3 regions of the Metaplanococcus flavidus genome follow, and region 2 is predicted to be linked to each of the others. Evidence: riboswitches for the same ligand, from Rfam matches in the RefSeq annotation. Region 2 holds a riboswitch; each other region holds the start of a gene.
What was found. A riboswitch is a leader RNA that binds a small molecule or an ion and turns the genes downstream of it on or off. The one in region 2 is predicted to bind lysine.

Region 1 (3,282 bases), on a different contig from region 2:
GTGCAGCGTGTTCGCTGATTTTTCCATATCCACACCTGGCACCACGACAGAAATTTTGATTTCCGAAGTACTGACCATTTTCACCGGAATTTCCGATTGGCGCAGGATGTCGAACATGCGGGCTGCAACACCCGGGTTCGATACCATACCGGAGCCGACGATGGAGACTTTCGCCAGTCCGACTTCAAATTCGGTGGATTGGAAGCCGATCGTTTCTTTATTGACATCAAGCACACGGCGCACTTCTTCCAGGCTGTCCTCTTTTATTGAAAATGACACCGAAGGCTGGAATTCGTCCGAGATGCTTTGGACGATGATGTCCACATCGATCAGATTTTCCGCCAGGGTCATAAAGATATTCGCCAATGAACCGTTGAAGGGTTTATTGTATGTAACGGTTACACGCGCAATGCCCGGCTCGAATGCTACGCCTCGGACAATCAGATTTTTTTCCACAGTGACCACCTCTTGTATGATAGTTCCCGGTTCGTCGGAATAACTTGCCCGGACGGTTAATGGGACGTTGTTGTTTTTCGCGAATTCCACTGCGCGCGGATGCAGTACGCCGGCGCCAAGGTTCGCGAGTTCCAGCATTTCATCGTACGAAATCTGCTCCAGCTTGCGTGCGCCGCTGACATAGCGCGGGTCGGACGTGTAGACGCCGTCGACATCCGTAAAGATGTCGCATTTCTCCGCTTTTAAAGCGGCAGCGAGTGCCACAGCTGTCGTGTCGGAGCCGCCGCGTCCGAGCGTCGTGATGTTGCCGATGCTGTCGACGCCCTGGAATCCGGCGACGACTGCGAAAAATCCGTTTTCCAGAACCGCTTCCAGCCGTTCGGTATGGATCTGCTCGATCCGTGCATTGCGTGGAACGGATTCCGTTTCAATACCTGCCTGCCACCCAGTGAACGATACCGCTTCGTGGCCAAGCTGTTTGAATGCCATCGCCAGGAGTGAAATCGTCACCTGTTCGCCTGTCGCCAGCAGCATATCCATCTCCCGCTTCGGCGGTTCGACAGAAATTTCTGCGGCCAATCCGAGCAATGTGTCTGTGGTCTTGCCCATTGCGGAAACCACAATGACGACCCGTTTCCCTTGTTCTTTTTCCATTATTGCCCGTTTCGCTACGCCGATAATATTCTCTGGCGTCGCCACTGACGTTCCGCCAAATTTCATAACTACTGTTTCCATCTTTTATCCACTCCCACATCAGTATGTGGCTCCCATTGCGAAAAGTGCAGGCGTCCGTTCAGCCCCGACAGGCTTAAGGCAGGATACCGAAGTGGCGCTTTTTGCCACATAGGTAGACTGACTTAAGATCCCGAGGGGCTGGACGCCGGAACTAGACACAAAAAAAGGCAGCCTGCCGTCTAACCGGCAAACTACCTCTTTCATCATGTACGAAATAAAACGTCCATGTGAGATAGCCCTCCAGAGATTGACTCTGACAGCCCTGCATCTCTTAAATGCAGAACCAGCGTGTTCGGCTGCAGCCTTCACACACTTCGGCGAGCGTCCCTTTTCCCATCCTTCACAGATTCTGCAAATCTCCGGATGGCTACTTTTGACGGTCGCGCCTCTATCACCACTTTTTAAAAGTGATCTAAATATGCTATTACGATAACACGAACTTACTCGGATGACAATGTTTCGCCTGAAAAATGCTGCTGGATCGATTCCGCCAGCTTTTCGGGCATGCCGGCTTCCATCAACTGGACAGCGTCAGCTTCTTTGATTCGTTTGACGGAACCGAAATGCTTGAGCAGTTGCTGCCGGCGTTTCGGCCCTACTCCTTCCAGCCCATCAAGCGCAGAAACTATCGAGTTCTTGCCGCGCAATTGGCGGTGGAACGTGATGACGAATCGGTGGACTTCATCCTGGATGCGCTGCATCAGGTAGAATGCTTCGCTGGTCCGTTTGAGCGGCACCACTTCGACCGGATCGCCGTATAATAATTGCGAAGTCTGGTGCTTGGCATCTTTCGCAAGGCCGGCAATCGGAACCGACAAGCCGAGTTCATCTTCCAGAACCTCACGCGCCGATGATATCTGCCCTTTGCCGCCGTCAATGACAATGAGATCCGGCAGCGGCAATCCGTCTTTCAGCACACGCGAGTAGCGGCGGCGGATAACTTCCCGCATAGCCGCGTAATCATCCGGTTTCGAGCCGGTGCGCGTTTTATATTTCCGGTAATCTTTTTTGGAAGGTTTGCCGTCGATGAACGTAATCATCGCTGACACGGCATCCGCTCCCTGGATATGTGAATTATCGAAAGCCTCTATGCGCAGCGGGGTCTGGATGTTCATGGCATCGCCAAGTTCCTGGCAGGCACCGATTGTCCGCACTTCCTGGCGCTCCAGCAGCTGAAACTTCTCTGTTATCGAGATTTCAGCATTTTTCTTCGCCAGCAGCACAAGGTCTTTCTTCTTGCCGCGCTGAGGGACAAGCGTCCGGACACCAAGCCAGTCCTTGACGAGTTCCGCATCTTCGCCCTCCGGCAATAGGATCTCATTCGGTTTCACATGATTCGATTTTTCATAAAACTGGCCGAGATAGGTCATGAACTCTTCCTGCGGATCGCGGTAAAGCGGAAACAGTGAAACGTCGCGTTCGATCAGTTTGCCCTGGCGCACAAAAAAGACCTGCACACACATCCAGCCTTTGTCGACGGCATAGCCAAAAACATCGCGGTTGGTGAAATCGTTCATCGCCATCTTCTGTTTTTCCATGACGTTTTCGATGTGGCTGATCTGGTCGCGGTATTCCTTGGCGCGTTCAAATTCCAGATTTTCCGCCGCTTCGGACATTTTCTCGACGAGGTCCTGTTTGACTTCACGGAACCCACCGTTCAGGAAACGCGAAATCGAGTCGATCATTTCGGTATAGGTCTCTTTTTCCACCGGTTTGATGCACGGCGCCAGACATTGCCCCATATGATAATAAAGGCAGGCGCGGTCGGGCATTTGATGGCATTTGCGCAGCGGATACAGCCGGTCGAGCAGTTTCTTTGTTTCGCTCGCCGAATAGGCATTCGGATAAGGGCCGAAATATTTCCCTTTATCCTTTTTCACCTGCCGCGTAATGATCAGCTTTGGATGCCGTTCCCCCGTAATTTTTAAATAAGGATAGGATTTATCATCCTTCAGCATGATATTGTATTTCGGGTCGTATTTCTTGATGAGATTCAATTCCAGAATCAGCGCTTCCTTGTCGGAAGACGTGACAATGTATTCAAAATCCTCGATTTCATTGACGAGGCGCTGGGTTTTCGCATCGTGGCTG
Region 2 (3,282 bases):
TATAACGAAGATGAATTGAAAGAAATAAGCGAAGCTGCAAAGGTACTGGAAAGAACCACGGATCAAGTTTATATCATTTTTAATAATAATTCCGGCGGACACGCTGCCGGTGACGCAAAACAATTCCAGCAGATGAACAGGCTGGTGTTTGAAGACCTTGCCCCAAAACAGCTTGATCTGTTTGAAGAGGAATTTTGACGAAAGGCCGTAAAGAGGTGTTGTAAATGGCTGAAACCATTCATATTTATCATACAAATGATCTGCACAGCCATTTTGACAATTGGCCGAGTATCCATGCCTTTTTAGTTGGAAGGAAACGCTGGCATGAAGAAATGGGCGATTTCTGTCTCATTCTTGACATCGGCGATCATGTGGACCGTTCGCATCCTTTCACTGAAGGCACGGCAGGCAAAGGCAATGTGCAGATGCTGAACGGTGCGTCCTATGATGCAGTGACGATTGGCAATAATGAAGGAATAACATTATCGAAAGAAGAGCTGGATACGTTATATGCAGAGGCTGATTTTGATGTGATTCTCTCTAATCTCTTTGGGGGAAATGGAGAACGTCCGAACTGGGCGAAACCTTATAAGATACGGGTGACACCGGAAGGGCAACGCATCGGCCTGGTTGGTGCCACTGCTGAATTTACTCCTTTTTATGAAAGATTGGGGTGGCAATTGACGGCAGCGAGGGAATCCATTGTTCAGTCGGTCGAAGAGATTAAAGCTCACACGGACTTCATCGTCTGCTTATCGCACCTTGGGGTAAGGGAAGATGAAATACTGGCGGAATCCTGTCAGGATATCGACCTTATACTTGGTGCGCACACTCACCATATTTTTCATGACGGGAAGCAGATTGGTGATGTGCTGCTGGGTGCAGCCGGTAAATTTGGCGCCTATATCGGCCACGTCATCATTGACGAAGACCTGAAGAAGAAAAAAGCCTATTTGATTGAAACCGAAAAACTTGATAATCCGGACGAGTATTATGACCGGGACCGGAGAACAGAAGGCAGAGCATTGTTGAAGGACACAGTATTCCATAATGAGGTAGCTTTAAAAGCGGAATGGTTCAAGGAATCGGAAATGGCTCAATTATTCGGAAAAGCGATGATTGAATTTTCAAGGGCGGATTGTGCGTTATTCAACGCAGGGCTGTTTATGGAAGATATGCCTTCTGGGGAAGTTACGCGCTACGATTTTCACCGGATGCTGCCACATCCCATCAATCCCTGTATGATCGAGTTGACTGGTGCGGAATTGAAAGAAATTTATCTGCAGTCGATGAATTCAGAGTGGCCGCAACTGGAGCTGAAAGGTCTTGGCTTTCGCGGTGCGGTGTTTGGAAAAATGATCCGCACCGGTATGGACTTGGAGAATCACCAATTATTCATCAATGGGAAGCGGGCTGACAGTGACGAAGTTTATAAACTGATTACACTGGATATGTTTACGTTCGGTTATTTTTTCCCGGAATTTAAACGTTCACCCAAAACCTATTTTATGCCTGAATTCATTCGGGATGTATTCAGCGGCTATTTTTCAAGCAACATGGTGAAATGAACGGAATTTTCAGTTGTGAATTGACCTTGATTTCACCACAATTTTAGGATATGCTAACAAAGAATTGTATATCGATGGGTAGAGGCTGCAAAACCGATGAGTAGAATATGTGAGCGTGACAGCGATGAGCATATTTGAAAGGTGGTTTTGCCGAAGTCCATTTTCTGTTGTCACCGGAAAATGGGGCTGGGGACATTCTTAATAAGGATGTCACTGTCATTTATGCTTGCATAAATGGAGAGCTACAGGGTTGTTTGATGTTTTACCGCACAGACGAATTGTAGAAAGCCGGCTTGTCCCTTTGGATTGAGCCGGCTTTTTTTCTCCATTCTATTCCATCAAAAATATAGGAGGAAACCATTCATGGAAAACACAATTTTTTCAATCCTGCCCCCGATTATAGCAATCGTGATGGTCTTATTGACCCGACGCGTATTGCTGTCCCTGGGAGTAGGTATCATCGCTGCCGCGTTGATCCTGACTTCATTCGCGCCAGTTGGCACTTTGCAGGAATTATTCACATCATTCCAGGTGATTTTCTGGGACGAAGGTTTCAACGCTTATAATGTATTTATTCTTCTATTCTTATTATTACTCGGAATCATTACTGCATTCGTCAGTTTATCCGGAGGGAGCCATGCCTTTGCTGAATGGGCTTCTCAGCGCGTCAAATCACGCCGTGGCGCAAAAGTTCTGACAGTAGCCCTTGGTATCGTGATTTTCATCGACGACTATTTCAATGCACTGACAGTTGGTCAAGTCGCACGTCCGATAACTGACCGTTATAAAGTATCACGTGCGAAACTTGCTTATTTTATCGATTCCACTGCTGCGCCAGTATGTGTTGTTTCACCGGTTTCGAGCTGGGGAGCAGCCATCATCGGAATCATCGCTACAATTCTCGCAGGCCAGACTTTTGTGGAGTATTCCGCTTTGGAAGCATTCCTATGGATGGCTCCGATGAACTTCTATGTAATAGCTGCACTTGCCATCGTATTTTTCGTTGCCTACCGTGATGTGGATTTCGGTGAAATGAAAAAGCATGAAATCAAAGCAATTGAGAACGGAGAGCTTTATGATCCGGAGAAATCGATTCCAGGTGAAATGAAAGAAGAATTTCCTTCTCATTCCCATGGCCGCGTGCTGGATCTGTTGCTGCCAATCCTTGTATTGGTCGCAGGTACTGTAGCCGCCATGTTGTGGACCGGCTACCAGAATGCTGGTCAGCAATTTGACGTATGGCTGATTTTTGAAAATACCGATGTACCGTTATCATTATTGATCGGGGGACTTCTTGGAACAATTACATCCATCGTATTGTATCTGCTTCAAATGAAGAAGAATGAAACGGCCAATGCCGGTTGGATCGGCAAAGGAATCTGGGCAGGTATCAAATCGATGATTGGCGCTGTGCTGATTCTGATTTTCGCCTGGTCATTGACTTACCTTATCGGTGCATTGGAAACTGGCACTTATCTTGCAGGACTGGTGAGCGAAGGAAATATTCCCGTTTCAGTTCTTCCGGTATTATTATTCGTTCTTGCGGGAGTGATGGCATTCTCGACCGGAACGTCCTGGGGATCTTTCGGTATTCTGTTGCCAATCGCCGGAACCATCATGATCGAAGCTGCTCCGGAATTATTATTGGCATCGCTGTCGGCTGTTCTTGCAGGAGCTGTTTTCGGGGATCACTGTTCACCGATTTCAGACACGA
Region 3 (3,282 bases), on a different contig from region 2:
AAGACTGTCTATTCTATATAATGGATGACTGGAGGAAAAATATCAATCCTGCGCCACCGTTTTCGGCAAGTTTCACACAAGCGCCTCAAAATCCTGCAACGATGAAAATTTATAAACCAGAAATTGTTCCGCCGGATCTTTGACAATGGTCGGCAAGTCGATTGACTCAGACAGTTCAAATACAGTGCTGCGATCTAAAAAATCGATGTACTCAGCGGTGGGGTAATAAAGGATGATTTTCACCTCACGCGGATAAGTTTCTTCAGAACGCAGAATATTATCAATCACTTTCATGAAAATCTGCACGGAAAATGGATTGAAGAAATAGAAAACTGTGTCTTCAGCCTGCACTTCATAGTCCTGCGCCATGCCACATTGGATCCGGAGACGATCCAGTCCGGTACGATGATTGCGGCCATAATCCGCCAGATTCTGCTTCGCTTCACCGCAAAAATTCGTATTCAGTTCCACACCTGTTGTCCGGCAGCCAAACCGGTCATGGGCATAGAAATTCAAACGTCCTTTGCCGGATCCGAAATCAACCAGTCCGTCACCCTCCTCGATCGGGTGACGGTTAAATAATTGTTTCAAATGTTCATATGGAGTCGGTTCATAACGGTTATGATGCAATGTAGCTTCGGATATCCACTGTGTTCCTGCTGTTTGTATATTCAGATATTTGTCTCCTTCATGCTCTTTCATCTCTGTCACCCTCTTCTCTCGCCGTAATCTTGTCACTTGCCTATCAATACCCATCTTCCACTTGCAAATAACAATGAATTTTGATAAAGTCGAGCTAATTCAATAGTTCTTGCTCTTTATCATCGGAGTGAGGATAGAGGCGCAATCACCATCAGTAAGCAGAATGAGGAGCACGGGCTCCCCGGACTTCTGCCGGAAGGGGTGTTTGCCGAAGTGGCAGGAAACCCTGGTTCCTGCTGCTGGTCCTGCATTTAAGAAATGCAGGATTGTCATGCGGATTTCCGCATGGAGGGCTATCTGGCGTTCATCGACACACGTTGTTTGTGTCGATGCAGCAGCAGCGGAACCTCCGCTGCTGCTTTTTTGTTTTGTGAAGCTGGGGGATGGAGCGAAAATCGGCTGACCGCACCTCGCAGACTCAAAACCGCACCACGGATGCATTGGCTCAGGATTTTATTGCCAAAACATAAAATGCTTTAGAAAAATTTGAAAAGGACGGGATACTATGAATTTCGGAAAAATTATTACAGCAATGGTGACTCCTTTAGATACAAACGGTGACATCGATTTTGCCGCAACGGAGAAGCTGATCGAACATCTTATTGCCAATGGTTCGGATGCCCTTGTTGTGGCTGGCACAACAGGCGAGTCGCCGACGTTGACGGCAACCGAGAAAGTCGAGTTGTTCAAATTTACGGCAGGCAAAGTGAATGGCAGAATTCCAGTCATCGCAGGGACCGGATCGAACGATACCCGCTCGTCAATCGTGCTGACAAAACAGGCTGAAGAAGCTGGGGTCGACGGCATTATGCTTGTGACTCCTTATTACAACAAGCCTGCACAGAACGGTTTGTTCGAGCACTTCAAGGCGATTGCAGAAGCTACACAGCTGCCGATCATGCTCTATAATATCCCGGGGCGCAGCGCCGTCAATATAGCGCCAGAAACAATCATCCGCCTGTCAAAAGTCAGCAATATCGTTTCCGTCAAAGAGGCGAGCGGCAACCTTGACGCAGCGTCATTGATTATTGAAGAGACGCCTGAAGATTTTACCGTCTATAGTGGCGACGACGGATTGACCCTGCCGCTGATGGCAATCGGAGCAGATGGCATCGTCTCTGTAGCCTCCCATATTATCGGCAATGAAATGCAGGCGATGGTCTCGGACTTCATTTCCGGAAAAGTCAAAGAAGCGGCTGCCCAGCACCGCAAACTGCTGCCGGTGATGAATGCCCTGTTTGCGGCACCCAATCCCGTGCCGGTCAAAACAGCATTGCAATTAATCGGCATCCAGACAGGAACTGTCCGCCTTCCGATGATTCCGTTGAACGACGAAGAAACTGCTGCGTTACGTCAGCTTCTTGAGGCCGGCAATATAAAAATTTCTGTTTAAAAGAAAAACGCTGAAGCGACATGCTTCAGCGTTTTTTGCTTGTTGAGAAAGAAACATTAAAACCGATATTCCGCAAAACAGCTTCGCTTGCCTGGGGGCTCGCGCTGAGCTAACTCGGTCTCGTTTCACTTCGTCCGAGTGGATCTCAGCACTTCGCTTGGTCCCCTGGGCGTCTGCGCTGTTTTGCTCCATATCTCAGATTGTTTTCTCTAAAAGCATAGACTTTTAAGCCAATTTCAAGAAACAAGCATTTCGATTTTACCTTGAACACGAGGGAAGCGTCCGTCTAAAGCCAAATGATTTGAGAAGTAGACAGTTTCTCGACAGCCGAAAAACGCTGAAGCGGCATGCTTCAGCGTTTTTTCTATAAATTTTCAGTTACAGTTTCGCAAAATCGAGTTTCTCGAGGGTCTGCTTCAAACTGCCCCCAATCACCAGTGAACGGGTATCAATACCGAGCTGGGAAAGTGTAATTGCAATTTCCGAACGGATACCTGTAAGGATCGCCTTTACACCAACCATATTCAATGCCTGGACAATTTTAATGATTTGTTCGGCAATCATCGAATCGACTTTTACTACGCCGGATAAATCGATGACCAACGTGGAAATCCGTAATTTATTGGCCGCTATCAGTGTCTTCTCCAATATAAACTGTGCCCGGTCAAACTCGATTTCGCCGACAAGCGGCAAGATTGCAACGTTTTCCGCAATCGGCACAACCGGCGCGGACAGTTCAAAGAATTCTTTGCGCGCTGAGGAAAGCCTCTCCTGGTAAGCCTTGATATAGGCGTTGCTGTAGGAATACATCGCATGGTCCAGCAATCCATGGAAAAATTCCAACGCTTCAAACAGCGTCTCCATTGAAATCCCCTGACGCTTGCTTTCGGATTTAATGATTTTTGCAAAATGCTTGCGGTAAAGCGAAGACTCAGCAAGCGCGCTGTCGAGCATCACATCGGCTTCGAGGAAATACATACCGGTGACGTTGCCCCAGTTGCTGATATCTTCATAGACAGCCTGTTCATTGCAGATATTCTTCAGCGATTCCCCAAGAAGTTCGACGAAACCGGCTCTTGCTTCGATCACTTGTTTGATGAATGCTTCATGGCCGGCGATATCTTCCTGACTACTGTCCTTCATGACTTCTTCGTTAATCAATTCCGCTACCAGGTATTTATCTTCAA

Region 1: another riboswitch for lysine. It lies ahead of ACFQ1X_RS03335 (aspartate kinase); the one in region 2 lies ahead of ACFQ1X_RS13310 (Na+/H+ antiporter NhaC family protein).
Region 3: another riboswitch for lysine. It lies ahead of dapA (4-hydroxy-tetrahydrodipicolinate synthase); the one in region 2 lies ahead of ACFQ1X_RS13310 (Na+/H+ antiporter NhaC family protein).

Annotation. Positions count from the first base shown of each region.
Region 1 covers NZ_JBHTKI010000006.1:148,753-152,034, reverse strand. Annotated here, with positions in the region: gene ACFQ1X_RS03335 (aspartate kinase) at 1-1,191, opposite strand, end outside; lysine riboswitch at 1,417-1,590, opposite strand; gene uvrC (excinuclease ABC subunit UvrC) at 1,632-3,282, opposite strand, start outside.
Region 2 covers NZ_JBHTKI010000021.1:5,817-9,098, reverse strand. Annotated here, with positions in the region: gene ACFQ1X_RS13320 (DUF72 domain-containing protein) at 1-198, shown strand, start outside; gene ACFQ1X_RS13315 (bifunctional metallophosphatase/5'-nucleotidase) at 225-1,568, shown strand; lysine riboswitch at 1,640-1,821, shown strand; gene ACFQ1X_RS13310 (Na+/H+ antiporter NhaC family protein) at 1,932-3,282, shown strand, end outside.
Region 3 covers NZ_JBHTKI010000015.1:38,674-41,955, forward strand. Annotated here, with positions in the region: gene ACFQ1X_RS10975 (SAM-dependent methyltransferase) at 73-702, opposite strand; lysine riboswitch at 829-1,006, shown strand; gene dapA (4-hydroxy-tetrahydrodipicolinate synthase) at 1,208-2,095, shown strand; gene ACFQ1X_RS10985 (STAS domain-containing protein) at 2,474-3,282, opposite strand, start outside.